Regions from separate parts of the Rahnella sp. BCC 1045 genome, predicted to be linked through region 1. Evidence: predicted binding sites of a transcription regulator. Region 1 holds the regulator's gene; each other region holds the start of a gene.
What was found. Region 1 encodes PurR, which represses purine synthesis genes. Its sites were predicted from a motif close to CANGCAAACGTTTGCNTG; they were not measured.

Region 1 (7,733 bases):
TGACCCGCACCCGTTTTTGTGTGCATTTAATTCCTGAAACGCTGCAAAGAACCACGCTGGGCACTAAGCGTCTCGGGGATAAAATTAATATTGAAATTGATCCGCAAACGCAGGCCATCGTCGATACGGTTGAACGTGTGCTGGCCAGCCGCGAAGCCGCAATCGCCACTGCGCAGGCGATGAACGAAAAGGCTGAATAAACATTTTCAGCACGTGCGTTAACAGGAACCAAAAAGAAAAACCAAAAAAAAACCGGACATGAACGTCCGGTTTTTTGCTTTTAAAGCGTGTTAAAAGAATTCAGCGAATTAGCGCGGCACGCGCATCCCGCCATCCACACCTTCAGGGCTGAACACAACTTGCCAGAGCTGAATATCACGGGCTCTGAAAGCACCTGCACAGGCATTCAGATAATAGGTGAACATCCGGTGAAAGCGGTCGCCGTAGCGCTCTGCCAGTTCAGGCCAGTGTTTCTGGAAACGTTCATTCCAGGCCATCAGAGTACGATCATAATCTGCGCCGATATTGTGCCAGTCTTCCATCACAAATAATGATTCGCTGTTTCGAGCAATTTGCTGGACAGACGGCAGGCAGCCGTTTGGAAAGATATATTTATCTATCCACGGATCGACACTCAGATCTGTTTTGTTAGAACCGATGGTGTGCAGCAGGAAAATGCCGTCAGGTTTGATGTTACGTCGGGCGACATTAAAGTAGGTCTCATAATTTTTGGGACCCACATGCTCGAACATACCGACGGAAACAACACGGTCGAACTGATCGTTAAGATCGCGGTAATCCTGAAGCAAAATGGTGACGTCCAGGCCTTCGCAGCGTTTCTGGGCCAGCTTTTGTTGCTCGGCAGAAATCGTAACGCCAACTACGCTGACGCCATAATTGCGGGCTGCAAACTCAGATAATCCACCCCAGCCGCAGCCGATATCGAGCAAACGCTGGCCCGGTTTCAGTTGCAGTTTATCGCAGATCATTTTGAGCTTAGCTTCCTGCGCTTCTTCAAGCGTCGTGGCATCTTTCCAGTAGCCGCAGGAATATTGCATATACGGGTCGAGCATCAGGGTAAATAAATCATTGCCCAAATCGTAATGTTCTTTCCCGACGATCCACGCCCGTTTACGGGACTGCAGATTGGTGAGGCGTGCTGCTGCGATACGTAGTGTGTCTTTAAAATGGTGGGGGAGTTTATTTTCCAAACCGGCACGGAGAACGCGCTGGAAAAATATATCAAGGCGCTCGCATTCCCACCAACCATCCATATAACTTTCACCCAGACCCAAAGAACCTTCCTGTAAAACACGCTTGAAGAAGTCAGTGTTTTTTACTTTAAGGTCGAAAGGGCGATTACCGTTAACCTGGATGTCTGCCGTAGCCAGCATTTCACTGACTATCCGATACCACTGATTGTCCTGAATGCTTTGGTCTTCTATACACGATGAACTCATAGCTTCTCCATCACTTTCTCTTCTGACTTATTAACCTGCCGGGAAAAGCAAAGGCTATTTTTGCAGGTCTTTATGAGAACAGACGACTTGCGCCACGTCCGATATTCGACACCAACAGAGGAAATTAGAAGAACGCCTGCACACAAAATGTGGGCAGGAAAATCATCCTTGAAAAACGAACCAGAATAAATAGTGTGACGCGAACCTCGCGCCGACGCTAACTATGTAATAAAAGTATTGTAAAAATGCTATTTTATTGGGTTCAGTTGAGTATAGGCTCGCTGGCTGGCATTCTCAATAGTTAATCACTACGAATGTAAATGTCCATTAAGTGATTGTTACTTAAAGTCATTATCACTATTAGTTTGCATTCCGTGCCTGCTGTTTCTGCACCGGTTCCTGTTCACCGGATTGCACTTCTTCCTGACGCAGTGACAGCCAGCGGCCTAAAACTACCAACAGTAGTGTAGACAGCATCGTGGTGACTGTCGCCATGAGTGGTTGCACAATAAATGCGGAAACCAGCAAACTCGCGAGGAAACATAGACCCAACTGCAGTGTATTTTGCAACGCCGCGGCCTTACCTGTATTAGCAGGAAATGGCATTAATGCATTTGCGACGACAATGGGATAAATCGCGCCATTCACCAAAGCCATCAGGCAGAACGGAATTAACAGACTCACCAGACTCGCATCAGTAAATATAGCCACGCCGAACAAACCCGCCACACTGACGCCATAACCTGCCAGCAGCCACGGCAGGATCTTATTCCCATCCGTTTTGCTGATCAGCACACGACACCCAAAACCGCCCAGAAGGAAAGCAATGGTCTGTGGAACATAGCTCAGGCCAATCACACCCGGCGAATACCCCATGTCGCTGAGAATAAACGGGGAACCGGTCAGCCACGCGAAAAAGCCGGCAGAGCAGGCGGCATAAATCATCACGTTACCGCTGTAAAACCGGGAAGCGAGAAGTTTCGCGAAACCGGTTTTATCAGCAGGAGCATGAACCTCTGGCGCATTTTCGCGCAGTGTGGACGTGGTGATAAGCAAGATAACGGCTACGGCGGTCAGCAGAACGAAAATCGCTTCCCAGTCAAAATGGTTGAGAACCCAGGCGCCCAGCAAAGGTGCCAGAGCAGGGGAAAGCGCAACCAGTGGCATGATGCTGGCAAAGGTTTTTTTAGCAACATCGGCAGAAAAGCGATCTACCACCAGCGCCTGCCAGGTGACGGCGGCGGCACAGACGCCGACAGCTTGCAGGAAACGCAGCGCCAGCAGGGCGCGGACATTCTCAACCCATAGCACGCCCAGACAACCGACGACAAAGAGCGCTAAGCCAATCAGCAATACCGGCTTGCGGCCAATCTTGTCGGACAATGGCCCCCACAACAGCTGACCGATGGCAAAGCCGCCAAGGAAAATACTCAGGCTGGCGCTGATCATGCCCGGGCTGGTCATCAGGCTGCTTTGCATCGCGCTGAAGGCCGGAAGGTACATATCGGTCGCTAAAAAGCCAAGCATGCTCAGCCCGGCAAGATAGAGCATAAATCCAAGTGAGGGTTTCATTATTGTCTCTTTAATTTATTTATTGCAGATGATTTGACGCGGAAATCGTATCGGATGCGGAGTTTAACGCTTTGATAACAGGCTTGTGAAACGCTAATATTTGCAATCTGCTATCAAAAATATTGAAGGCTAAACGATGTGGTCAGAATATGCTCTTGAAGTGGTCGATGCCGTCGCCCGAACAGGCAGTTTTAGCGCTGCCGCGCAGGACTTGCACCGGGTTCCTTCTGCCATCAGCTACACCGTTCGCCAGCTTGAACAATGGCTGGCCGTTCCGTTGTTTGAACGCAGACATCGCGACGTTATTCTGACTCCTGCCGGTAAAGTTTTTGTCGACGAAGCGCGGGTTCTGACAAAAAAAATGATAGCGACCCGCCGCCAGTGTCAGCAGGTCGCCAATGGCTGGCGCGGAGAATTACGGGTTGCCGTTGACCGTATCGTTAAACCTGCGCGGACACGGCGGCTGGTGCTGGATTTCTATCGCCATTTCCCTGATACCGAACTCATCATTCATTCGGAAGTCTTTAACGGTGTCTGGGACGCGCTGGTCGACGGGCGGGCGGATGTCGCCATCGGCGCGACGCGGGCGATCCCCGTCGGTGGACGGTTCAATTTCCGCGATATGGGTTTTATGGACTGGCATTGTGTGGTCAGCGCGCAACATCCGCTGGCCCAGACGCAGGGAATACTGAGTGACGATCAGTTACGGCCTTATCCGGCGCTTTGCCTGGAAGATACATCGCGTACATTGCCGAAACGCGATACCTGGACGCTGGATAACCAGCGGCGGCTGGTGGTTCCCGACTGGACGTGTGCATTGGAATGTCTGAACGAAGGTTTATGTGTTGGCATGATGCCGGTTCACCGCGTGACACCCTTGATTGAACAGCAAAAATTACAGGTACTGTCGCTGGAAAATACCTTTCCGGACAGCCCGTGCTGCCTGACGTGGGATCAGAGCAATCCGTCGCCTTCGCTGGCGTGGCTGCTGGAATACATGGGAGACACGGAAACGATGAACCGGGAATGGTTGCGCGACTGACAAAAAAACGCCTGTGGCACAGGCGTTTATTGAAAGTTAACGGCGGTAATCGCGGTACGGGCCGTCGGCCACGGAACGGCGCTCAACCAGTTTGGGATGCACTTCAATGGTCTGCGACTCTTCGCGTTTGCTGATAATTCTGTCCAGCAGCATGGTAAAGGCCATTTCGCCCAGACGTTCTTTTGGCTGATGAACTGTCGTCAGTGCCGGTGAGAAATAGCGCGCGTTACGCACGTTATCATAGCCAATCACGGAAATATCCTGCGGTACGCGCAGGCCCAGTTCATCGGCGGCACAGATTGCCCCCATCGCCATCACGTCACCGCCACAGAATACAGCCGTCGGGCGGTTTTTCTGCATCAGAATTTTGTGCATGGCCTGATAGCCCGATTCCGGCTCAAAGTCGCCCTGAACGACCCATTCTTCACGAAGAGGAATATTGGCTTCCGTCAGTGCTTTCACAAAGCCCTGGAAACGGCCGCCGCCGGTGTTTCGCGCCAGTTGCCCAGGGATCACGCCGATATCGCGATGACCGCGTTCAATCAGATAACGTCCGGCCATATAGCCGCCTTCAAACGCGTTATCGATAATGCTGTCGGTGAAATTCTTACGCGCTTCGCCCCAGTCCATCACAACCATCGGGATAGAGCGGTATTCTTCAAGCATATTCAGCAATTCGTCCGGATACTCCGCGCACATCACAAGTAAACCGTCGACGCGTTTTTGCGCCAGCATTTGCAGGTAGGCCTGTTGCTTCTCCAGATTATTGTGTGAGTTACACAAAATCAGCGTATAGCCTTTTGAGAAACAGCTGTTCTCCACGGCCTCAATCACTTCGGCGAAGTAGGGCGCTTCACTGGACGTTGCCAGCAGACCGATTGTTTTGGTGTTATTGACCTTCAGGCTACGTGCCACAGCGCTGGGAGAATAGTGCAACTCTTTGATTGCAAGGAGAACCGCGGCTCGGGTTTCTTCGGCGACGAAACGGGTTTTATTGATGACGTGCGACACGGTTGTGGTGGAAACGCCAGCGCGCTTTGCGACATCTTTAATCGTTGCCATGTAAAAAATGACTCCTGTGCTCACGTGTTTCAGCACGTTAGCATTATGTTAATCGTTTGCTTGCGTGGATTTAACTGCTGACTTCGAAAAGGGCAGTGAAATCGTTGGGTGGATTCTTCAGAGTGAGGCGTGAAATGCTCTCGGGTGAAATCGACCGGCACACAGGCGTGGTAACCGACAATTTTCACTTATAATGCAGGAAAGTGGAAGTAAAATTGTCATGAACCTGGTGTCATTCAGCACAAGATTTTCAATGCGAATTATGAGAAAATGCGTTGGCACACATTCAGTGTGGCTATACGAACGCCACAATTTGATCCGTAAGGGGGTTTAATGGACAGCAACCTGAAATTTTCTTTGATCACTACGGTCTGCGCTTTGCTCGTGATTATTGCTTTCAGTTTCACCGCAGTGATGAACTGATTTGCGCGAAAGCCGCAATAAAAAGGGCGATTACCTATAACAGGAATCGCCCTTTTCAATTTTACGCAGTCACCCATTCCGCCGATACTCTTCCCTGCAGAAACTCTTCGTTAAATGCTATTCAATGGCTGATTAGCGAAACTTCAGACTTAACGAATTGTTTATTATCGGATCGTCTTAGGGGTCATTACCCGTCGTGCGCCTACATAATGATCTTGCCAGTAATCGTCACCCAGTGAGGTGATCTTAATGTCTTCGCCGGTGCGCGGTGACTGGATAAACTTCCCGTTTCCTACGTAAACACCGACATGGTCTGCGGCGCCGCGGTTATTAATCCGGAAGAAAACCAGATCGCCGGATTCTAATTCACCCCGTTTGACCGGGGCCGCATCGCGCAAGTGGTACATTTCATTCGCTGTGCGGGGCATTTTAATACGGATCAAATCTTTGTATGCGTAGTAAACCAGTCCGCTGCAATCGAAACCTGTATTCGGTGACGTTCCGCCCCAGCGGTAAGGTTTGCCGACCTGGTGCATCAGCTTGGTCATCGCGGTTTGTTGTGCGTGCTGATAACGTTTCTTGTGTGTTGCGCTGAGCGTTATCGGTTTACTGTCTTCTTCACGTAACTTTTTGCCTTTGCGGTGGCGGCCATACGCTTCTTTTTTACTGGCCTTTTCACTGCTGTTTTTAGCGAGAGAGCGGTTTTTCGTTTCCTTCCCTGCTTTCGCCTCGGCCCGGGTTGTCTTGAGTGTTTTTTCTTTTTTACTCTCGGCCCGCGTCGTTTTTACTGTTTTTTCAGAAGACGTCTTTCGCTTAACCAGTTCGGTGCTTTTGACTTTCTTCTTCGAATTTTTTTCCTGAGTTTTAGGTTCTGAAACCGGCGCGACTTTGGTTTTCTTGCTGGTTTTCGCGGCTGCCGTTTTTCGCTTTCGGCGTTCTTCCGGCGTGACCTGGTTAACATGACTCTTTCGCTGGTCGGCCGCGACACGAGTCTGTGGCGACGCATGAGCCATATTCAGAAACAGCTGGGTAAAGAGCAGCACAAAAAGCGTGAACAGTAAGCGCATAGCTTCGTTACCATGAGTGGTAGGGTTAAACATCAGGGATGTCAGAGTATTGCCTAAAAGAACGAGACAAAAAAGCACGAATTGCCTCGATTCTAGATCATATTGTGAGAAAAAGTTAATAGCTTTTTTTATGTCGAAATAACCGCCATTTTTAGTCAAAAAAATAACCACTTTTCATCATGTTATTATTTAAGTTAAAGAATGGGATTTTGCAAATCTGACATTATCGTGGAACGGCAAAAATGTTATTCTCGATGAATCTTTAAATATGTGAACCTGAACGCAAGCGCAGAAGATTGTTTAGCGAAATGCCAGTATTGAGAAAGACCCCACAAAAATTGGCGTTTTTATCTGGTGGCAGCCATCGTTACAATAGAAAGCATTGTGATTGCACACCGTCTCTGTGTGCTGCGCGTGAAGAGTAATGACCGTGACAGCCTGTACCGGCTTGAGGAAGCAAGAAATGACCACTCCAACGATTGAAAAAATTCAGAAGCAAGTTTCTGAAAACCCGATTCTGCTGTACATGAAAGGTTCTCCAAAACTGCCAAGCTGCGGTTTTTCAGCACAGGCTGTTCAGGCGCTGTCTGCGTGTGGCGAGCGTTTCGCTTACGTTGATATCCTGCAGAACCCGGATATTCGTGCTGAGATGCCAAAATTTGCTAACTGGCCAACGTTCCCGCAGCTGTGGGTTGATGGTGAGCTGGTTGGCGGTTGCGACATCGTGGTTGAGATGTTCCAGCGCGGTGAACTGCAACAGCTGATCAAAGAAACGGCTGAGAAATACAAATCCTCTGAAGAGTAATTCAGGGCGATTCAGAAATACCGGCAGCCTGACCCGGGGTTACCGGTAAAAAAAGAGCGACATTATGTCGCTCTTTTTATTTGTCATTTCGACTGCATGAAAGCCGCGAAAATTATTGCTGATTTTCTTCCGGTGCTTCTTCCACTTCGTTTTCATCCGCAGACAGTGCCAGCGGCCAGCCGCCGAGGCGTTTCCAGCGATTCACCAGCTCGCAAAACAGTTCTGCTGTGCGTTCAGTGTCGTACAGGGCGGAATGCGCCTGACTGCTGTCAAACACGATACCGGCGCTGATACAGGCCTTC
Region 2 (7,733 bases), on a different contig from region 1:
CAGCCAGTTTTTTCATATTCATGGTCATAAGTCCTGTAGGAGAGTTTATTTGTTGCTTTTGTTATCCACCAGAACCGCCAGCAGAATGACGACTGCTTTTACGATCATCTGGTAGTAGGAAGAAACACCTAATAAGTTCAAACCGTTATTCAGGAAGCCAAGGATCAAAGCACCGATCAGGGTGCCTACAATACGTCCTTTCCCGCCAGAGAGGCTGGTTCCCCCTAATACCACAGCGGCAATGGCATCCAGCTCGTAACCGGTACCTGCGTTAGGCTGCGCAGAAGACAGACGCGCCACTTCGATGATACTGGCCAGAGCCGCCAGCAATCCGCACAGGGAGTAGACGATAATTTTGACTTTATCGACGCTGATACCTGACAGACGCGTCGCGGATTCATTACCGCCCAGCGCGTAGATATAACGCCCCAAGCGTGTGTGATGGAGCATGTACCAGGCGGCAATAAACACGACGGCCATCAGCCAGACCGGCGTCGGAATGCCCAGCGGACGTCCGATACCAAACCAGCCGAATACGTCTGCCACATCGTTAAAACCGGTGCTGATCGGGCTGCCGTTGGTATAAACCATCGTGATACCGCGCAGCAGTAACATCATGACCAGCGTGGCGATAAACGCCTGCACCTTGCCTTTAGCGACAATCAAACCCGTGACAGCGCCGACACCTGCACCCAGCGCCAGCGCGCCCGCCACTGCGACTAAAGCATTCACTTCCAGCCCGACAATTGAAGCCGCCACCGCGCCGGTCAGCGCCAGCAGAGATCCGACGGATAAATCAATGCCGGAAGTGAGGATCACCAGCGTCATACCGACCGCCATAATGGCGTTAACCGACGTTTGCTGAAGGATGTTAAACAGGTTATTGAGCGTGAAGAAATTCGGGCTCATGGAAGAAACCACGGCAATCAACACCAGCAGTGCAATCAGAGACTTTTGCTCCAACAACCACTCTTTACTGATCCAGCGCTTTTTGGCTGGCAATGTCTGAGAACTCATATCTGATTACTCCTGCGTCACGCCGTATTGCTTGCCGACAGCGGCTGCCATCAACACTTCTTGCGTAGCCTGTTCTATCGGGAATTCACCGCTTAAATGACCTTCATGCATCACCAAAATCCGGTCACTCATGCCGATCACTTCCGGCATTTCTGAGGAAACCAAAATGATGCTCAGCCCTTCGCGCTTGAACTGGTTTATAAGCTGGTAAATCTCTTTTTTGGCACCCACGTCAACGCCGCGCGTCGGTTCGTCCAGGATCAGGACTTTTGGCCGTGTCATTAATCCGCGGGCAATCGCCACTTTTTGCTGATTACCCCCGGAAAGCAGGCCAATGGTCTGCATCATTGATGGCGTTTTAATATTGAAGAGGCGGATAAAGTCGCCGACGGCTTGCTGTTCTTCCGCATGTTTGAGTCGTCCGCCGCCGTGGCTGAAATAACGCAAAGCGGTCAGCGACATATTTTCTTTCACAGACATGCCCAGCACTAAACCATCACGCTTACGGTCTTCAGAGATATAAACGATGCCGTTCGCCAGCCCGTCCTGCGGTGAATGGGTGACGACTTCGCGCCCATCAAGCGACACATAGCCACTTTTACGCGGCAACGCGCCGTAGAGAATTTTCATCAGTTCGGTACGGCCTGCGCCCATCAAACCGGAAATCCCGAGAATTTCACCGCTGTGCAGATCAAAACTGACGTTATCCACACCCGGCCCGCTGACATCACGTACCTGCAGACGCAGCGCACCGCGCTGATGATTAATACGCGGGTACTGTTCTTCGAGGCGGCGACCGACCATCATTTCAATCAGCGAGTCTTCTTCCAGCGAACTGACCGGACGCTCTGCGATAAACTGACCGTCACGGAATACGGTCACGTCATCACAGATTTCGAAGATTTCTTTCATACGGTGAGAGATATACACCACGCCACAACCCGCAGCTTTCAGCTCGCGGATCACGCTAAATAAAGAGGCAGTTTCGGTGTCGGTCAGGGCATCCGTCGGTTCATCCATGATGATGACTTTGGACTCAAAGCTCAGCACCTTGGCAATTTCGACCATCTGCTGGTCGCCAATTGATAATTCGCCCACCAGACGATTGCTTTTGTAGCGCAAGTTCAGGCGTGCCAGCAGTTTATCGGCTTCGGCATACATCTTTTTCCAGTTAATGCGGCCAAAACCGTTCACAAACTCCCGGCCCAGAAAGATGTTTTCAGCGATGGTCAGCTGTGGGATCAGGTTTAATTCCTGATGGATGATCCCAATTCCGGCTTCCTGAGAAGCTTTCGGGCCATTAAACGCCGCTTCCTTACCGAGAAAATGTACTGAGCCGGCATCTTTCTGGTAGATGCCGGTCAGCACTTTCATCATGGTGGACTTGCCCGCGCCGTTTTCTCCCACCAGCGCCATCACACGTCCCGGATAGACGCTGAGCGCCGCGCCGGAGAGTGCTTTCACGCCAGGAAAGGCTTTATCAATGCCTGTCAGTTGCAGCAAAGGTTGCATAAAGACCTCAGAAGGTTACGCCGGCACACAGAATAATGTTCGCGTAGGGCGAACATTCCCCGCTGCGGATCACAGCCCGACTTTTTTCGCTTTGCGCTTTGAATGCCTCATGACTGACGTAATCCAAAGCAATGGTGTTTCCCTGGTGTTGTTCGAGTTGTGTCAATCGGGCGAGTAACGCTTCATGGAGTTGAGGATTTTTAGTGAGGATTTCCTCTGCGAGGATAGCCCGCTCAACCTGCATCTCGTGTGTCACTACCTCTAAGACTTGTAAAAAGGTGGGCACTCCCTGAGTTAGCGCCAGATCGATGCGTTGGCAAGCTGCTGGCACCGGAAGTCCGGCATCGCCAATAACCAGCTGATCGGTGTGACCTAACCGGGCAATAACATTTGAGATTTCGGCATTTAACAGCGGTGACTTCTTCATTGTGTACTCCTACAGCGAAACGTTTCGCTCACGGATGAGTTTATGAGACTCAGCGGGCAAGGCAACGAAGATGTGATGGAATTGTGATCAGCGTCGAAACGTTTCGCTGAATGATTCAGAAACCACGCAGAAATTTGAGTTTGGTGATTATTAAAGGGGGTGAAGAAATAAAACAGGGCACCCGAAGGCACCCTGTGAGCGGCAGAAAAAAGCGTTAAATTTCTACCTGTGTACCGAGTTCGATCACGCGGTTCGGCGGAATTTCAAACTGATCCGGTGCCCGCAATGCGTTACGGCTAAGCGCCATAAAGAGTTTGCCACGGAAGTAGAGATACCACGGGCGCTTGGTCAGGATCAGCGATTCGTGCGACATAAAGAACGAGGTTTCCATCATCCGGCACGGCAATCCTTCCAGACCACAGCGGTGGAAGACTTCTTCCACATTCGGCGTTTCTTTAAATCCATAACTCGCCACCACGCGCCAGAATGTCGGCGAAAGCTGCTCAATGGTGACGCGCCGGACGTTATGCACATAAGGCGCATCTTCCGTTCGCAACGTCAGCAGGACAACACGCTCATGCAACACTTTGTTGTGTTTGAGGTTATGCAGCAGCGCAAACGGGATCACGTTGATGGCGCGCGACATATATACCGCCGTGCCCGGAACACGAACCGGCGGGGATTTTTCCAGGGACGCGATCATCGCTTCCAGAGAATTGCCGTGTTCGTTCATGCGGCGCATAAGGCGGAAGCGCTCGCTTTTCCAGGTGGTCATGACGATAAACATGCACAGGCCGAGCGTCAGCGGCAACCAGCCACCGGAGAACAGTTTCGTGGCGTTCGCGGCAAACAGCGGGATATCCATAAACAGCAGACCGATCAACAAAATCCCAACCAGAAACGGTTTCCAGTGCCAGTTTTTGAGCGCCACCGTGCAGGAAAGAATACTGGTCAGCACCATCGTACCGGTCACGGCGATACCGTACGCCGCCGCCAGATTGCTCGAATGCTCGAAGCTGGCGATCACGATAACCACCGCGAAATACAGCAGCCAGTTAATCGCAGGGATGTAGATCTGACCCGCTTCCATTTCTGAGGTGTGGATAATACGCATCGGCGGCAAATAGCCCAGACGCACAGCCTGACGGGTCAGGGAGAACACACCGGAGATAACGGCCTGGGACGCGATAATGGTTGCCAGCGTCGCCAGAATCAGTAAAGGAATCAGCGCCCAGTCAGGTGCAAGCAGAAAGAACGGGTTTTTGATCGACTCCGGGTTTTTCAGCAGCAACGCGCCCTGACCGAAATAGTTCAGCACCAGAGAAGGCAGCACGACGGTGAACCAGGCCAGACGGATAGGGAATTTCCCGAAGTGGCCCATATCGGCATACAGCGCTTCCACACCGGTAATCGACAGAACGACCGCGCCGAGTGCCAGGAAGGAAAACGACTTGTGCTCGATAAAGAAGTTAACCGCCCACATCGGGTTCATGGCGCGCAGCACTTCCGGGTTCTGCATGATGCTGTTCACACCGAGCACCGCCAGCGTCAGGAACCACAGCAACATGACTGGCGCAAAGAGTTTGCCCACGATGCCGGTACCGTGCTTCTGAATAACGAAAAGCAACGTCAGGACAGTAATAGAAAGAGGGACAATATAGGGATCGAGTGAAGGTGCTGCGATTTCAAGACCTTCCATCGCGGAAAGAACGGAAATAGCCGGCGTGATCACCACTTCACCATAGAAGAAACTTCCCCCGATCAGGCCGAGAATGACCAGAACGGCGGTGGTACGTGCCGACGTATTTCTGCCCGCCAGAGACATCAGCGTAAGAATACCGCCTTCACCTGCGTTGTCTGCCCGCATCACATAAGTGAGGTATTTGAGCGAAACAATGAGGATTAACATCCAGAAAATCAGAGAGAGAAAACCAAAAACGACGCTGGGTTCAACGTTGAAACCATAGTGACCAGAAAAGCACTCTCTTAAGGTATAGAGAGGACTGGTACCAATGTCGCCATAGACCACACCAATGGCGGCCAGGGTTACTGCTGGGAGTGACCGTTTATGTTCAGTGCTCATATTTCGTTTCTTTTTTGCTCGAACATCCGTAAGCGATGCGTGCGCTCAGTCTTATGATGCCCACTAAAAGGCGCACAGTATGCACGAATAAATCAGATTGCCTACCCTTAAATGTGCAGCTAAACCGCCATTCAGATGAACGCGGTCACAATTCTGATAATAGAAAATTTTTACTAATCAACAAGCTATAGCGTTAAAAATAAACGTGGCATATCGTCATAAGCCAGTACACTATTCAACAACTAAATGGAAACCGGAAGAGACAGTATGGCGCAATCCCCCCTTCTGGCAGAACGGATAGCCCGTCTTGCTAACGCATTAGAACATGGCCTGTACGAGAGGCAAGATGCCATACGCCTGTGCCTGCTGGCGGCCCTGTGCGGGGAGAGCGTTTTTCTGCTTGGCCCGCCGGGTATTGCAAAAAGTCTGATTGCCCGCCGTCTGAAATTTGCTTTCCGTCACGCACGCGCTTTTGAATATCTTATGACGCGCTTTTCCACGCCGGAAGAAGTCTTTGGTCCGCTGTCGATTCAGGCCCTGAAAGATGAAGGCCGTTATCTGCGTCTGACTGAAGGTTATCTGCCGGAAGCGGAAATTGTTTTCCTGGATGAAATCTGGAAAGCAGGACCGGCCATCCTTAATACGTTGCTTACCGCCATCAACGAACGTCGTTTCCGTAATGGCGAGCGCGAAGATCCTATTCCGATGCGTCTGCTGGTCAGTGCTTCCAACGAATTGCCTGGAGCCGACGGCGGACTGGAAGCATTGTATGACCGCATGCTGATTCGCCTGTGGCTGGATAAAGTGCAGGATAAGCAGAATTTCCGCTTACTGCTGACCAGCCGTAATAATGAAAGCACCAATCCGGTGGCGGAATCCCTGAGTATCAGCGATGAAGAATATCAACAATGGCAGCCGGAGATCGATAAAGTCAATCTTTCAGACAGTTGCTTTGAACTGGTGTTTCAGCTTCGGCAGCGCCTTGATGCACTCGACACGGCGCCTTATGTTTCTGACCGTCGCTGGAAAAAGGCACTCCGCCTGTTGCAGGCCTGCGCCTTCTTCAGCGGCCGGGACACTATTACCCCGATAGATCTGATTCTGCTGAAAGATTGTCTGTGGCATGACCTGAATACCTATCAGCTGCTGCAAACCCAAATCGAGCAACTGATCACCGAACAGGCTTATCAGCAGCAAACCTTGCTGATGAAAATCCAGCAGCTCAACCAACAATGGATGCAATACCAACAGCAACAAAGCTCCCGCCAGTCGGTTAAGCTGAGCAAAAAAGCCGGTATTTTTAGCCGTAAGCCACAATACAGCCTGCCGGATGCGCTTGTTGCCAGCGGAGTGACGCTGTTGCTGCAAACGCCTTTGCATCTGCACGAGATTAAAGTCACGCATCTGCTTTTTGAACGCAGCGTTCTGGAAGAGTGGCTAAATAAAGGTGGCGTTCTGAAAGCCAAACTTAACGGGATTGGTTTTGTTCAAACGGTTGATGCCGAAATCGATGATAAGCAGCAATTACTGGTGCTGGATGTCAGCCGCCAAAGTACGCCGCTGACGCTGCCGGGCAATGAACACATCGCGGTGCCGGACGAAATGAAAAATACGCTGAATGACCTGAACGCAAAACTCGCTCAACAAAGACATGAGTTCGGCCAGCAGCAGAACTGCCTGTTTGTTCCCGCGACGTGGATGGCAAAGATTGAAGCCAGCCTGTTGCAGGTTTCTGAACAGCTCCGCCTCCAGCAACAAACCTTCAGCGGCCACTGATCGTGTTTACACTGGAATCTCTGGATCTTCTGCTGGCGATCAGCGAAGGAGAATTGATCGAGGAACTGATCGTCGGGTTACTGGCCGCGCCAGCCCTGGCGATTTTCCTCGAGAAGTTTCCGAGGCTGAAGCGCGCACTGACCCGGGATCTTCCTGAATGGAAATTACGTCTGCGCCAGAGGATCCACGAAACCCCGGTGCCCCCGGATCTGGCAAAAGAGTTTTATCTCTATCAGCATTGTCAGCAAACTGATGCCGTGACGTTTCAGTCAGAGCTGGGATCCCTGCTTGATGAGCTGGCGCGGCTGAATTCCCCGTTTGCGACCGAAGCCCGTACCTTGCGGGAAAATAATGAAACCTCCCGCACGGCGCAGACCGGTAACAGCTTTCAGACCTTATTCCTCCAGCGCTGGCGCCTGAACCTGACATTCCAGACGGTGAACGTTCATCATCAGTTGCTGGAACAGGAGCAGGAGCAGCTACAGGAAGAATTGTTACAACGCCTCGAACTGAGCAGCGAGTTGTCTCCTTTACTGGCAGAGAACGATACCGCCGCAGGCCGGTTATGGGACATGAGTAAAGGAAAGCGTCTTCGGGGCGATATCCAGTCGCTGGCACGTTTTGGCGCTTTCCTCCAGCAGCAGCCGGAACTGATGAAACTGGCAGAACAGCTCGGGCGCAGCCAGACGGTGAAAACCAGCCCGCATGAAGATGCCAAAATGGAAACGCACCGGCTGATGGTTCGCGAGCCGGCGACGGTGCCGGAAGAAGTGAATGGCATTCATCAGAGCGATGATATTTTGCGTCTGATGCCCACCGAGCTGGGCACATTAGGAATTCCGGAACTGGAATATGAATTTTACCGGCGTCTGCTGGAAAAACGTCTGATGACCTACCGGCTGCAAGGCGACGTCTGGT
Region 3 (7,733 bases), on a different contig from region 1:
CAACCGTTTTCGGCGGCGCATATTCCTGAACCACAACTTTGCTGCCGTAGCGGTCAACCGCCACGTTGTAGTCCGGCAAATCGGCGTCATACAGACGATAGCATTCGATGCCCTGCTGTTTGGCCCATTTCTCCAGTTTCTTAACATTTTTCCGGAGGCGGTTGGCGTAATCTTCTGCCATTTGCGCACCTGCCGCGCCGGTCGGGTTTTCCGCCAGCTGGTAGTTTTTCTGCACACATTCCAGCGGGCCGTTTTTCGCTTTGAACTGGCGCTCAGCGCGCAGCTGGAGACAACTTAACAACTCAGGTGACGCACTGAATAAGGAGAGCTGCCAGCCGCCAAACTGTGTCTTCATAATGCGGCCAAGCATGTTGTGCAACGCAATCAGAGCCGGTTCGCTTTCCAGACGCTCGCCGTATGGCGGATTGCTGATCACCGTCCCGGTCGGGCCTTCCGGCAGCGGATTCACCAGTTTGCCGACTTCGGCAGCGTCAAAGCTGATCAATTCTGCCACACCCGCGCGACGGGCGTTGGCACGTGCCATCTCGATAACGCGACGGTCGATATCAGAGCCGAAGAAGCGTGATGATGTTTCCTGAACGCCACGGCGGGTACGAACCTGCGCTTCGGCAGTCAGTTCACGCCACAGTTCAGCGTCAAATTTGCTCCAGCCGGTAAAGCCCCAGTGCTGGCGATGCAGGCCCGGCGCGCGATCGGCGGCGATCATGGCTGCTTCAATCAGCAACGTACCGGAACCACACATCGGGTCGACCATTGGCGTACCCGCCTGCCAGCCTGAACGCATCACGATAGCCGCGGCCAGGTTTTCTTTCAGCGGAGCCTGACCGGTCAGGTCACGGTAGCCGCGCTGATGCAGGCCTTCGCCGCTGAGATCCAGCGCGACGCTGGCAGTATCACGTTGCAGAAACACGTTAACGCGGATGTCCGGTTGCTGTTTTGCCACATTCGGACGTTCGTCCATTTTGCGGGTAAAACTGTCAACGATGGCGTCTTTCACTTTCAACGCCCCGTACTGGCTGTTACGGATTTCGTCGTTCAGGCCGCTGAAATGCACGGCAAACGTTTTTTCCACGCCAAACACGGACGGCCAGTCAATCGCCATCACGCCGAGGTAAAGATCCAGATCGCTGTGAACTTTGAATTCGTTCAGCGGTAACAGGATGCGCGAAGCCAGACGGCTCCACAGTAAGCTCCGATACATCAGGCGATCGTCACCTTCAAAATGCACCCCTCCCTGCACAACTTTGCAGGCTTGCGCACCCAGCGTTTCCAGTTCGCTTTTTAACAGTTCTTCCAGTCCACGCGCCGTGCTGGCAAACAAAGAGTTCATATCGACATATCACCAAAAATAAAATTGTTGCGCATTATAGCTAATCCCCACCGCTTGTCATAAAGTCTCTGGTTCTCTTTAAGACTTTATATACAGAGAGGCGACGTTCAGTGCCCATTCTTTCACGTTTATTCGTACACCCGGTCAAATCCATGCGTGGTCTGCAAGTCTCCCACGCACTGGTTACAGCAACAGGACTGACGTTCGACCGCCAGTTCATGATTACCGATACGCAAGGCACTTTTATTACCGCCCGCCAGTATCCCAACCTTGTCCTGTTCACTCCGGTGATCCTGCCCGATGGCCTGATGATCTCTGCGCCAGAAGGTGACAGCATCAGCGTAAAATTCCGTGAATTCGCCGGTGAAAACTCTCCGACAGAAGTCTGGGGCAATCAGTTTACCTCACTCATCGCGCCGGAACCGGTAAATCGCTGGTTAAGTGCTTATTTAAAGCGTGACGTCCAGCTTCGCTGGGTTGGCGAAGAGCCGACGCGCCGTGTGAAAAAACATCCGGAAGTCCCGCTGTCGTTTGCCGACGGCTTCCCGTATCTGCTGATCAATGAAGCGTCGATGCAGGATTTACAGCGCCGCTGTCCGGGGGGGGTACGCGTTGAGCAATTCCGGCCCAACATTGTGGTCAGTGGCACCGAAGCTTATGCCGAAGATACCTGGCAGACGATCCGCATCGGCGAAGTCATTTTCGATCTGGTCAAACCGTGCAGCCGCTGTATTTTCACCACGGTCAGCATTGAGCGCGGACGTAAACATCCGCGGGGCGAACCGCTGAAGACCTTGCAGGGCTACCGTACTGCCAGCGATGGCGACGTGGATTTCGGCCAGAATATGATTGCGCGAAATACCGGTGTGATCCGCGCGGGCGACAGCGTTGAGGTGCTGGCCACCAAACCACCGCGGCCTTACGGCGCAGGTGAAGTGGTTGAAAACGTCGACGCACCGAAAAGCACTGCGCAGGACGTGACCATCAATTATCAGGGCACGCAGTTTACCGGGAATAATCAACAGATTTTGCTCGAACAACTGGAATTGCAGGGATTACGGATCCCATATTCGTGTCGTGCTGGAATATGTGGTGCCTGCAAAATGACATTACGAGAGGGAAAAGTTTCGCCGCTGAAAGAAAGCGCAGTGGGCAAAGACGGAATGATATTGTCGTGCAGCTGTATTCCGGCCTCAGATATTATCATCGGCTAGAAAACGCAGTTAATGCTGAGTCAGGCAGTTTAAACCGGAATTAAAGAACTTAAACTGCCTGATCGTAGACATCGCTGTCTACCCGGAATGCCGCTGGCATCAGCCGGTCATGCATCACTTTGATCGCATCACCTAACACCATCCCGCGCCCTGCCACTGTCAGACGTTCCTGCGCCAGCAGGCACAGACTGGCGTTATCGCCGGACTCAACCACCAGTAATGTCGCCTGCTCACCACTTTCCATTACCTGCACCTGCGCAAGCTGACCGTTTGCTGGCTGGAAAGGACGATGTTGCTGACTGAAATGCCAGCTCTTAGGCATCAGCGGTTTTAAAAAGCGAAAGGCGACTAATGCATTTAATACTAATTCGGCGCGCTGCTCGGCGGCCAGGCGAATATGTTTGCACTGTTCTTCGAAATCAAAATACAGCGCCGCATCATCGACACAAAATGACATATCGCCGAACGCATCCGGCGTTAACATTTTAGCGGGGAATCGGGAACGGAAAATCATGCCATTAGCGAGATCCAACATAAGCCGGTCATGTTCAGTATCAAAATACCAACGCCAATTATCATCTGGTTTGATTTTCATTTCGTCATCCTGTTTGCGCGATGCCCTCTGCCTGTTTGTTCGTGATGTTCTATTGTTACCTGATCCGATAAGAATAGAATTTTTTATTACGAACGGGTATCAGACAAATCCTGAGCCTGAATAATGGTCAGTGGACAAAATATAGACGAGCCGGGTTAATAAATAAACCCCTGACTCGCCTTAAGGATGAAAAATATCAGAGGTGGGTAACAATATCTTTGATCAAACCTGGTCCGCGGAAGATAAATCCGGAATAGATTTGAATTAATGATGCACCGGCTGCCATTTTTTCACGCGCTGCCGTCAGAGAATCAATGCCACCGACGCCAATAACAGGCAGACGACCTTGTAATTCATTTGACAGCATACGGATAATTTCTGTGCTGCGCAGTTGCAGCGGGCGACCGCTTAGTCCGCCTACCTGATCACAATTATTAAGGCCCTGGATCAGTTTACGATCGAGCGTCGTGTTAGTCGCAATCACACCATCCATATTATGACGCACCAGACTGTCGGCTATTTGGATCAATTCTTCCTCAGAAAGATCCGGCGCGATCTTCACAGCAATCGGCACATATTTCTGATGACGTTGCTGAAGTTCAAGCTGCTTATTTTTAATCGCCGCCAGTAAATCATCCAGCGCTTCGCCGTATTGCAGTGAACGTAATCCCGGCGTGTTTGGTGAAGAAATATTCACCGCAATATAACCCGCGTACGGATATACCTTTTCCATACAGGTCAGATAATCATCTTTACCCTGCTCGACCGGCGTATCTTTATTCTTGCCGATATTAATCCCCAGGATGCCGTCAAAATGGGATTTTTTGACGTTATTCACCAGATTATCCACGCCGTGGTTATTGAAACCCATGCGGTTAATCAGGCCTTCTGCCTCAACGATGCGGAATAAACGTGGCTTATCATTACCCGCCTGCGCGCGCGGCGTCACGGTTCCCACTTCCACAAAACCAAATCCCATTGCGCCGAGTGCATCAATACATTCGCCGTCTTTATCCAGGCCAGCAGCCAGCCCCAGCGGGTTCTTAAAAGTTAATCCCATGCAGGTCACCGGTTTGGCCGGAACGGACTGACGAATTAAAAACTCAAGTGGGGTGCCGGAGATGCGGCTTAACTGGCGGAAGGTTAACTCGTGGGCGCGTTCTGGATCGAGCTGAAACAGTGCTTTCCTGACAAAAGGATAATACATGGAGACTCCTGGATTCCCGGTGGCTAGACGGGGCGGTATTATCGACTAAGCGTCAGGCAATTGGAAACGATAACCAGCGGATTGGCACAATAATTGTTTCCGTACGCAAACGATTACTTTTTATTTACCTTAATTTTACTTTTATTCCCCCCGCGCCCGCTTCATCCCTGCTTTATCCGTTTTCAAACTATTCATAGCCAAAATTGAGATTTCCGGTGCGCAGCGTCCCCCTGTTACGTTTACTCCACTTTGTTAAAGAAAATAATGGTTCTATTACTTTTTGTTATAAGGAAGAGAGATGCGCGTTATAACAATCGCAGGTAGCCCGCGACAACCTTCACGTTCTTCCTCCCTGCTGGCGCTCAGCCATCAGTGGCTGGCAAGCCGCGGCGTCGAGGTTTTCACCTATACGATTCAGGATTTTTCCGCTGACGACCTGCTTTTCGCAAATTTCGCCAGCCCGCAGCTCAAACAGCTGACTGCTGAACTGGCAAGCGCCGATGGATTGATCGTGGCAACGCCGGTCTATAAGGCCTCGTTTTCCGGTGCACTGAAAACATTGCTGGATTTGCTGCCGGAACGCGCGCTCGACCATAAAGTTGTACTGCCGCTGGCCACCGCCGGTTCGATTGGCCACATGCTCGCCGTGGATTACGCGCTCAAACCGGTACTGGCGTCGCTCAAGGCCCAGGAAGTTTTGCAGGGCGTTTTCGCCGATGACAGCCTGATCACCGATTACCAGAGTTACCCGGCGAAGCTTGATCCCGCACTTGAAGAGCGTCTGACGGAATCGCTGGAGAACTTCTATCTGGCACTCAGCCGCCGCCGCCCGCTGGCGCCGTCAGTCGCGTCCCTTTCTGCTCAGGCATTACGCGTTTAACTTTAAAAGGAATTAACCATGCCAGCATCCTTCTCTTTATTACGCCGCCTGCCAGCTATTGCCGGGCTGCTGACCAGCCTGACGCTAAGCGGTGCGGCGCTTGCGCAGGAAAAAGATCCCGCACAGTTACGCATCGCCTACCAGAAAGGATCCGTCGGCCTGGTGCTGGCGAAATCTCATCAGTTACTGGAAAAGCGTTTCCCGGACACCAAAATCAGCTGGGTGGAATTTCCTGCAGGGCCGCAGATCCTGGAAGCACTGAACGTTGGCAGCATTGATTTGGGCGGAACCGGTGATTTGCCACCGCTGTTCGCGCAGGCCGCGGGCGCGGATTTGCTGTATATCGGTTCTGAACCGCCGAAGCCGAAAGCTGAAGTTATTCTGGTCGACAGCAACAGCCCGATTAAAACTGTCGCGGACCTGAAAGGACATAAAGTGGCTTTCCAAAAAGGCTCCAGTTCGCACAATTTACTGCTTCGTGCGCTGCAACAGGCCGGGCTGAAATTCACCGATATCCAGCCGGTTTATCTGACGCCTGCTGACGCCCGCGCGGCTTTCCAGCAGCATGACGTCGATGCCTGGGCTATCTGGGACCCATACTATTCCGCCGCTGAAGTTCAGGGCGATGTTCGCGTCCTGACCGACGGTTCCACGCTGCACCAGACCGGTTCTTTCTATCTGGCACCGAAAAAATATACCGAAGCGAATCCGCAATTTATCAGCGCCGTTCTGGACGTGTTAACGCAGGCGAATGCGCTGACGAAAACCGACCGTGCGCAAAGCATCACACTGCTTTCCCAGTCGATGGGGCTGCCGGATAAAGTCGTGGCGTCTTATCTCGATCATCTGCCGGATATGCCAATCACACCGGTCAGTGCTGAAACGGAAAAACGCCAACAGCAAACCGCCGATTTGTTCTATGAAAACCATATTTTGCCAAAACCTGTTGAGATTAAAGATCGCATCTGGAAGCCCGCTGTACAGGCTAACTGATCACTCATTGAGCCGCCCGCTGAGCGGCACCCGTGACGAATTGAGAGGAAAAACAACATGAGTCTGAACGTATTTTGGTTCTTACCTACCCACGGCGATGGCCGTTATTTAGGCACTGAAGAAGGCGCGCGAGTAGTCGATCACGGCTATCTTCAGCAGATCGCACAGGCCGCCGACCGCCTGGGTTTTGGCGGTGTATTGCTGCCAACGGGCCGTTCATGTGAAGACTCATGGCTGGTGGCCGCCTCACTGATTTCGGTGACTCAGCGTCTGAAATTTCTGGTCGCGCTGCGTCCGGGGATTATTTCTCCGACGCTGGCTGCCCGTCAGGCCGCCACGCTGGACCGGCTTTCCGGCGGTCGTGCGCTGTTTAATCTGGTGACAGGCGGTGATCCCACCGAACTGGCTGCCGAAGGTTTGCACCTCAATCACAAGGAACGCTACGAAGCGTCCGCCGAATTTACCCGTATCTGGCGTCGTGTGCTGGAAGGGGAAACCGTGGATTACGAAGGCAAACACATTCAGGTGAAAGGGGCGAGCCTGATGCACCCGCCGGTTCAGTACCCCCGTCCGCCGCTGTATTTTGGCGGTTCTTCTGACGAAGCGCAGGATCTGGCCGCTGAGCAGGTTGAACTTTATCTCACCTGGGGTGAACCGCCGGCACTGGTGAAAGAAAAAATCGAGCAGGTCCGTGCGAAAGCCGCAGCGAAAGGCCGTACCGTGCGTTTCGGTATTCGTCTGCACGTGATTGTCCGCGAAACAAACGAAGAGGCCTGGCGCGCCGCCGACAAGCTGATTGCCAACGTGGATGACGAAACTATTCAGCGTGCGCAGGCCGCATTTGCGAAAACTGATTCCGTCGGTCAGCACCGCATGGCCGCCCTGCACGGCGGCGATCGCAACAAACTGGAAATCTACCCGAACCTGTGGGCAGGCATTGGTCTGGTGCGCACCGGAGCCGGCACGGCGCTGGTCGGCGACGGCCCGACCGTTGCGGCCCGCATGCAGGAATATGCCGATCTGGGCATCGATACCTTTATTTTCTCCGGTTATCCGCATCTGGAAGAAGCGTACCGCGTCAGTGAGCTGCTGTTCCCGCATCTGGATCTGGCAAAACACGAAGACGATCAAACCGTGAAAAAAGCCATTTTGCCGCGCGGTGAACTTGTGGCGCACGATTTTGCGAATAAACGTGCCGCCAGCCAGCATTAAGGAGAATAAAGATGACGAGATCACAACGCTGGCTGAACCGCGCCGCGCCCTGGGTCGTTCCGGTTGTCCTGATCGGCGGCTGGCAGCTGGCGGTTGAAGCTGGCTGGTTGTCTAACCGCATACTTCCGGCACCGAGCGCGGTGGTGGAAGCCTTCTGGACACTGGCCAAAAGCGGCGATCTCTGGCAGAACCTGAAGATCAGCACCTTCCGCGCGCTGACCGGTTTTGCCATCGGCGGCAGTCTGGGTTTACTGCTCGGCTTTATCACCGGGCTTTCACGC
Region 4 (7,733 bases), on a different contig from region 1:
ATCCTTAACCGTTATACGTTCAATTATCCGGGCGACCCGAACGGCTGGGATTTATTGTCTCAGGCTGCTGCCGCGCAAGGCTTGCGTGCGCAGGAACTGGCCGCGCGCGCTGAAAGTATGGCGCTGGTCGGGCGCCTGGATCAGGCGATTGAAATGCTGAGTAATGCCAGTGCATTGCAGAAATTAGGCAGCCTCGAGCAGGCCCGCTACGACGCACGTATTGATCAGCTCCGCCAGTTACAGGGGCGTTTCCGCCAGTATCAGAAAGGCTGATGTCTGAATCTATCAGAGAGAAAGTTATGTCAGATGAAGTTGCTATTTATCACAATCCGCGCTGCTCAAAGAGCCGCGAAACGTTGAAACTGCTGGAAGATGAAGGTATTACACCGGAAGTGATCCTGTATCTGGACACACCTCCGTCTGCCGAAACGTTGCAAGGTTTGCTGAAAAAGCTGGGATTCAGCTCTGCGCGGGAATTAATCCGCAAAGGCGAGGAGATTTATAAAACATTGAATCTGGCCGATAAAAACCTGAGTGAAGCTCAGCTTTTGCAGGCGATGGTGGAAAACCCGAAACTGATTGAACGTCCGATTGTGATCGCCAACGGCAAAGCGCGTTTAGGCCGGCCTCCGGAACAGGTGAAAGAGATTTTGTAATTCCCCGCGTCAAATTCGGGTTCGCCACACGAACCCGGATCTTCTCCGATTTACAACCCTGATTTACAGCCCCAGAATTTCTTTCACAAACGGGATCGTGAGTTTCCGCTGCGCCGTGATGGACGCGCGATCGAGCTGATCCAACGTCATGAACAATGTCCGCATTTCGCGATCCAGGCGTTTTAACAGGAAACGCCCCACGTCTTCCGGCAATTCAAAACCGCGCAGCTTGGCGCGCAACTGTAATGCCTGAAGTTTTTCATCATCGGAAAGCGGCTGGAGTTTGTAGATTTGCCCCCAGTCGAGACGGGAAGCGAGATCCGGCAGGCTGAGATTCAGCTGACGCGGAGGACGATCGCCGGTAATAAAGAGGCGCGTGCGACCGGTTTCGAGAATGCGGTTATAAAGATGGAAAACGGCCGCTTCCCATTCATCATCTCCGGCAATCCCTTCGATGTTATCAATACAAACCAGCGCCAGATGCTCCATGCCGTCCAGCACTTCAGGGACGAAATAAGCGCGCTTGTCTAAAGGCACATAACCCACGGCTTCACCGCGTTGCGATAATTCGGCGCAGGCTGCGTGTAAAAGATGGCTGCGGCCACCACCTTCGCGGGACCAAAAATAGATATACGTGCCGTGTTCCTGATGCAATGCGGTCTGAATCGCAGAAAGCAGAGAAGAGTTTTCCCCCGGATGAAAACTGGCAAAAGTCTCATCATCGGGCAGATAAAGTGGCAGGGAAAGCTGTGCCGGCGTATTCAGAAGCACCTCAACCAAAGCGGTATGAAGACCGCAGATGTTGTCACGTCAATAAAAGGAACTGCCGAATTCTAGCAAGGATCCGCGGTGAAATGAACTGTGCCCGGTGCAACCGCTTGCGATCCGAGCACCTGACCGGTTGCGCGCTGGCAAACCGGTCAGAAATGATCACCCTCAGACTGAAGGATTTTCCCTCTCGTCATCGATATCAATGATCTGTTCTTCGCCGCGGAAAATCTCGATCACTTTGAACAACAGACTCAGGAAGATACCCACGATCGTGGCCAGCGCCATGCCTTTCAGCTCCGCCGCACCGATGTGGATCTTCGCGCCGCTGACGCCGATGATGAGGATCACCGCCGTCAGGATCAGGTTCTGTGCCTTGTTGTAATCGACTTTAGATTCAATCAGTACGCGGATACCGGATGCGCCAATCACGCCATACAACAGCAAGGAAACGCCGCCCATTACCGGAACCGGAACGGCCTGAATTGCCGCCGCCAGTTTCCCGATACAGGAAAGCAGGATCGCCAGAATCGCCGCACCACCAATCACCCAGGTGCTGTAAACCTTGGTGATCGCCATCACGCCGATATTTTCGCCGTATGTGGTATTGGGAGTAGAACCGAAGAAACCGGACAACACGGTAGAAAGGCCGTTAGCCAGCATCGAACGGTGCAGGCCCGGATCACGCAGCAAATCTTTTTTCACGATGTTCGCCGTCACGACTAAATGCCCGACATGCTCGGCAATAACCACCAGCGCCGCAGGCAAAATGGTCAGGATCGCTACCCATTCGAAACGCGGTGTGTAGAAAGTTGGCAGAGCAAACCAGTGCGCGTTTTCAATCGCAGAAACATCCACAACGCCCATAAAGAAGGACAGCGCATAACCTACCAGCACGCCGATGAGGATCGGGATAATCGCCAGGAAACCGCGAAAGAGCACGGAACCAAGGATCGTCACCGACAGCGTCACCAGAGAGATGATGATCGTTTTGGAATCCACCGGTACGCCGTCAGCCGGCAGCAAACCGGCCATATTGGCAGCCACACCGGCCAGCTCCAGCCCGATGACGGCAACGATTGCGCCCATCGCTGCGGGCGGGAACATCACGTTAATCCAGCCAATCCCGGCTTTCTTAACAATCAGCGCCACCAGGCAGAACAGTAAACCGCAGGCAATAAATCCGCCCAGCGCCACTTCATACCCCATCGGCAACAGCAACAGCACCGGTGAAATGAACGCGAAGCTTGAACCCAGATACGCCGGTATTTTCCCTTTACAGACAAATAAATACAGCAAAGTCCCTATGCCATTGAACAGCAGCACCGTTGCCGGGTTAATTTTGAACAGAATGGGAACCAGAACGGTGGCACCAAACATGGCAAACAGATGCTGGAAACTCAGGGGGATTGTCTGCAGTAAAGGCGGACGCTCACTTACCCCGATGACACGACGGGTCATGGATGTGATCCTCTTAAAGTGTGGTGTTGTGTTATGTGTTTTAAAAACCAAAAAAAAGCCGACTCATGAGTCGGCTTAACGCTTACTTCGTACCAAATATCTTGTCGCCCGCATCGCCGAGCCCCGGCATGATGTAGCCCTTTTCGTTGAGTCCCTGATCCACCGAGGCGGTGTAGAGCTCGACGTCCGGGTGCGCAGCTTCGAGAGCGGCGATCCCTTCCGGTGCCGCCACCAGCACCAGAACTTTAATGCTCTGGCAGCCCGCTTTTTTCAGCAGGTCGATGGTTGCGATCATGGAACCGCCGGTTGCCAGCATCGGGTCAACCACCAGCGCCAGACGTTCTTCGATGTTAGAAACCAGCTTCTGGAAATACGGCACAGGCTTCAGGGTTTCTTCATCACGGTACACACCCACCACGCTGATACGCGCGCTCGGGACGTGTTCCAGTACGCCTTCCATCATGCCCAGACCGGCACGCAGAATTGGCACAACGGTAATTTTCTTGCCCTTGATCTGGTCGATTTCAACCGGACCACACCAGCCTTCGATAGTGACTTTTTCAGTTTCTAAATCGGCAGTCGCTTCATACGTCAGAAGACTACCCACCTCAGAAGCCAGTTCGCGAAAACGTTTTGTGCTGATGTCATTTTCACGCATCAGGCCCAGCTTGTGTTTCACCAGCGGGTGTTTCACCTCGACGATCTTCATTGTTTATTCTCCTAAGGTGGTTGGGCTGCAAAAAAAAATCGCGAGATTATAACGCCATTTTTTTTGAACGCCACTGCCAATTGCCTGATCCGGATCAACATATCCTTCGTCAGTCTAACTGCTGCGGTGTTGGCTGCACTTTCTCACCCGAATCACTGACTCATGTCAGCTCATCGGGATTCGTGCGTTTGCCGCCTTGCTGCAATCAGACTGACTTTGGATAAGCTCTCTCATTGGCTTCTAAAATCAGTATAGATAGACACAGTCAATAAGGCGCTCGCAAACGTTTGCTTCCACTGTTAGAATTGCCGCGCATTATTTTTCAACCACCAACCCAAACCGCCGTGGGGACTTCGCAGTGACCGACAAAACCTCTCTCAGCTATAAAGACGCAGGCGTAGATATCGATGCCGGTAACGCATTGGTAGACCGCATTAAAGGTGTAGTAAAACAGACCCGTCGCCCGGAAGTTATGGGTGGATTGGGCGGTTTTGGTGCTCTCTGCGCGCTGCCGCAAAAATATCGTGAACCCGTGCTGGTTTCGGGTACCGACGGCGTTGGCACCAAGCTGCGTCTGGCGATGGATTTAAAACGCCACGATACCATCGGTATCGACCTGGTCGCGATGTGCGTCAACGATTTGATCGTTCAGGGCGCTGAACCGCTGTTCTTCCTCGATTACTACGCCACCGGCAAACTGGATGTCGACACTGCCGCCAGCGTGATCACCGGTATTGCAGAAGGCTGTAAACAGTCTGGCTGTGCGTTAGTTGGCGGCGAAACCGCTGAAATGCCGGGGATGTACCACGGCGAAGATTACGACGTCGCGGGCTTCTGCGTCGGCGTGGTGGAAAAATCAGAAATTATCGACGGCAGCAAAGTAGCTGACGGCGACGTGCTGATCGGCCTGGCCGCCAGTGGCCCGCATTCCAACGGCTACTCGCTGGTGCGCAAAATTCTGGAAGTCAGCAAAACCAATCCGGAAACCACCGTTCTGGCAGGCAAATCGCTGGCCGACCATCTGCTGGCACCGACCAAAATTTACGTGAAATCGATCCTGAATCTGATCGAAAACGTCGAGGTGCACGGTATCGTCCACCTGACCGGCGGCGGCTTCTGGGAAAATATTCCGCGCGTTCTTCCTGAAAATACTCAGGTCATCATTGATGAATCAAGCTGGCAGTGGCCGGATGTCTTTACCTGGCTGCAAACCGCCGGCAACGTCAGCCGTCACGAAATGTACCGTACCTTCAACTGTGGCGTTGGCATGCTGGTTGCACTTCCGGCTGAGCTGGCTGAACAGGCGATTGCTTTACTGAACGATAATGGCGAAAAAGCGTGGAAAATTGGCTACATTAAAGCCTCTGACTCCGCTGAACGTGTTGTCATCCAGTAATTCAACTCACTGAAGACAGGTATAGAAATGAAAAGGATTGTGGTTCTGGTATCGGGCGAGGGAAGCAATTTACAGGCCCTGATCGATGCCTGCCAGCAGGGAAGGATCAACGCAGAAATCTGCGCTGTTTTCAGCAACAAATCCGCCGCTTACGGGCTTGAAAGAGCCCGTACTGCCCACATTCCGGCGCATGCGCTGGATGTCAAAGCCTACGAAGATCGCGCCGCGTTTGATGTCGCACTGGCCGATGCCATCGACACGTTCCGGCCCGATCTGGTGGTACTCGCCGGGTATATGCGTATCCTCACCGCAGAATTCGTTCAGCGCTTTGCCGGACGGATGATCAACATCCACCCTTCCCTGTTGCCGAAATATCCGGGTCTTCACACTCACCGCCAGGCGATTGAAAATCAGGATACCGAGCACGGCACATCGGTGCATTTTGTCACTGAGCAGCTCGATGGTGGCCCTGTCATATTGCAGGCGAAAGTCCCGGTGTTTACCGAAGACACTGAAGAAGAGCTGGTGGCGCGTGTGCAAACGCAGGAACACAGCATTTATCCGCTGGTGGTCAGCTGGTTTGTTGAAGGACGTTTGTCCTTGCAAAACGGACAGGCGCTACTGGATAATAATCCACTGCCTGAACAGGGTTACGCGGCGGATTAATCTGCTTAAGCGCGATGATTTCACTATAAACCGGCCTCGTGCCGGTTTTTTATTTTCTGTCATTTGACACTTGTTTACATTTCACCCGATATAATGCCCATCCCGGCGCACGTTTAAACGTCGTTTGTGCGCCGACCTTCATCTGAAACACGGTTGTTTCAGATCTCATATTCACGAAGGTTACCTCAGGTAAAACGGCTTTTTGATTTTTTGAGGAACACCCCATGTTTAGCAATAACAGCGTCAGATTACGTCCACTGGAAAAGGATGACCTGTCGTTTGTTCACCGTCTTGATAATAACGCCAGCATCATGCGTTACTGGTTTGAAGAGCCTTACGAGGCGTTCGTCGAACTGACAGATCTCTATAACAAACATATTCATGACCAAAGCGAGCGTCGCTTTATTATTGAATTCCAGGGCGGGCCGGTCGGATTAGTCGAACTGGTCGAAATTAATCATATTCACCGCCGCGCGGAATTTCAGATAATCATCGACCCGCAGCATCAGGGTAAAGGCTTTGCCGGTGATGCCGTCCGTCTGGCCATGGATTATGCCTTCTCCGTTCTGAACCTCTATAAGCTGTATTTAATCGTCGACAAAGAAAATAAAAAGGCGATTCATATTTACAGCAAACTCGGATTTGAACTTGAAGGCGAACTGAAGCAGGAATTCTTTGTGAACGGCGAATATCGCAGCGCCATCCGCATGTGTATTTTCCAGCCTCAGTTCCTGGCGAAATATAAAACTAAGCCTGTTCAGGTCAAACCTGAATCTCTTATTGGTGCCAGCGCCGTCTGATTTCGCATAAATACCTTACCGGTGAGGGCGACAACGCCTTCACCGGTAAGACTTTTCCCGCTTTTGATCCTCATTTATTCCCCCTGCATAAACTCTCCTTAATTCATCCCCTGTAGTGTTGGACTTTCCTGTCAATCTTTCGCAATATTGGTAGTAGACACTAGGCCCTCTCACAAAAGGCTTCCTGTTGCGCCCGGCTTTGAAACAGACGGGTAACATGAAGATCACGTTGAGCTAAATTGCAGTGTTTTTCAGGCGATTTGCCTGTATGGGCCAGGTTGTAAGCCAAATGAACGGAGTGAAAATGGGTCAGGAAAAGCTTTATATCGAGAAAGAACTAAGCTGGCTGTCCTTCAATGAGCGCGTGTTGCAGGAAGCGGCAGACAAAAGTAATCCCCTGATCGAAAGGATGCGTTTTTTAGGGATTTACTCCAATAATCTGGATGAGTTTTATAAAGTCCGCTTTGCTGATTTAAAACGGCGGATCCTCATCAGTGAGGAACAGGGTTTTCTTGGCGCGTCCCGTCATTTGCTGAAAAAAATTCAGGCAAAAGTGCTTCGCATTGATCAGGAATTTGACAGTCTCTACAACGATTTACTGCTGGAAATGGCACGTAATCAAATTTTCCTGATTAACGAGCGTCAGGTGTCGGAAAACCAGCAAGCCTGGTTGCGTCAGTATTTCAAACATCAGCTGCGCCAGCACATTACGCCGATCCTCATTAATCACGACACCAATCTGGTGCAATTCCTCAAAGACGATTACACCTATCTGGCGGTAGAAATTATCCGCGGCGAAGAGATTCACTACGCCCTGCTGGAAATCCCGTCCGATAAAGTTCCGCGTTTCGTTAACCTGCCACCGGAAGCGCCGCGCCGCCGCAAGCCGATGATCCTGCTGGATAACATTCTGCGTTATTGCCTCGACGACATTTTCAAAGGCTTCTTCGATTACGATGCGCTGAATGCCTATTCGATGAAAATGACCCGCGACGCCGAATACGATCTGGTCACAGAAATGGAATCCAGCCTGCTGGAACTCATGTCATCGAGCCTGAAACAGCGTCTGACCGCTGAGCCGGTGCGTTTTGTCTATCAGCGCGACATGCCGGATGAAATGGTGGAATTGCTGCGCGGCAAGCTCGGTATTTCCAACTACGATTCTGTGATTGCCGGTGGCCGTTACCACAACTTTAAAGATTTCATTGGTTTCCCAAACGTCGGCAAAGCCAATCTGGTCAACCGCCCTCTGCCACGCCTGCGTCATTTGTGGTTCG

Region 2: a site for PurR is predicted at 2,969-2,986, ahead of rbsD (D-ribose pyranase). Genes of this name have one in related genera too.
Region 3: a site for PurR is predicted at 4,470-4,487, ahead of pyrD (quinone-dependent dihydroorotate dehydrogenase). Genes of this name have one in related genera too.
Region 4: a site for PurR is predicted at 3,871-3,888, ahead of purM (phosphoribosylformylglycinamidine cyclo-ligase). Genes of this name have one in related genera too.

The regions. Positions count from the first base shown of each region.
Region 1 is NZ_JAFMOZ010000135.1:87,681-95,413, forward strand. Features, by position in the region: gene J1782_RS17805 (riboflavin synthase subunit alpha) at 1-200, shown strand, start outside; gene cfa (cyclopropane fatty acyl phospholipid synthase) at 309-1,460, opposite strand; gene punC (purine nucleoside transporter PunC) at 1,821-3,032, opposite strand; gene punR (DNA-binding transcriptional activator PunR) at 3,169-4,074, shown strand; gene purR (HTH-type transcriptional repressor PurR) at 4,111-5,136, opposite strand; gene J1782_RS26565 (YnhF family membrane protein) at 5,470-5,559, shown strand; gene J1782_RS17835 (C40 family peptidase) at 5,724-6,626, opposite strand; gene J1782_RS17840 (Grx4 family monothiol glutaredoxin) at 7,090-7,431, shown strand; gene rnt (ribonuclease T) at 7,544-7,733, opposite strand, start outside.
Region 2 is NZ_JAFMOZ010000126.1:3,874-11,606, forward strand. Features, by position in the region: gene rbsB (ribose ABC transporter substrate-binding protein RbsB) at 1-22, opposite strand, end outside; gene rbsC (ribose ABC transporter permease) at 46-1,017, opposite strand; gene rbsA (ribose ABC transporter ATP-binding protein RbsA) at 1,024-2,529, opposite strand; gene rbsD (D-ribose pyranase) at 2,537-2,956, opposite strand; gene kup (low affinity potassium transporter Kup) at 3,171-5,039, opposite strand; gene ravA (ATPase RavA) at 5,307-6,815, shown strand; gene viaA (ATPase RavA stimulator ViaA) at 6,818-7,733, shown strand, end outside.
Region 3 is NZ_JAFMOZ010000120.1:44,416-52,148, forward strand. Features, by position in the region: gene rlmKL (bifunctional 23S rRNA (guanine(2069)-N(7))-methyltransferase RlmK/23S rRNA (guanine(2445)-N(2))-methyltransferase RlmL) at 1-1,351, opposite strand, end outside; gene J1782_RS09870 (YcbX family protein) at 1,462-2,565, shown strand; gene J1782_RS09875 (cell division protein ZapC) at 2,615-3,160, opposite strand; gene pyrD (quinone-dependent dihydroorotate dehydrogenase) at 3,357-4,367, opposite strand; gene ssuE (NADPH-dependent FMN reductase) at 4,666-5,247, shown strand; gene J1782_RS09890 (sulfonate ABC transporter substrate-binding protein) at 5,266-6,240, shown strand; gene ssuD (FMNH2-dependent alkanesulfonate monooxygenase) at 6,298-7,452, shown strand; gene ssuC (aliphatic sulfonate ABC transporter permease SsuC) at 7,464-7,733, shown strand, end outside.
Region 4 is NZ_JAFMOZ010000125.1:54,635-62,367, forward strand. Features, by position in the region: partial or broken gene J1782_RS12105 (M48 family metalloprotease) at 1-273, shown strand, start outside; gene arsC (arsenate reductase (glutaredoxin)) at 300-656, shown strand; gene hda (DnaA inactivator Hda) at 720-1,427, opposite strand; gene uraA (uracil permease) at 1,593-2,885, opposite strand; gene upp (uracil phosphoribosyltransferase) at 2,968-3,594, opposite strand; gene purM (phosphoribosylformylglycinamidine cyclo-ligase) at 3,953-4,990, shown strand; gene purN (phosphoribosylglycinamide formyltransferase) at 5,018-5,656, shown strand; gene speG (spermidine N1-acetyltransferase) at 5,881-6,456, shown strand; gene ppk1 (polyphosphate kinase 1) at 6,761-7,733, shown strand, end outside.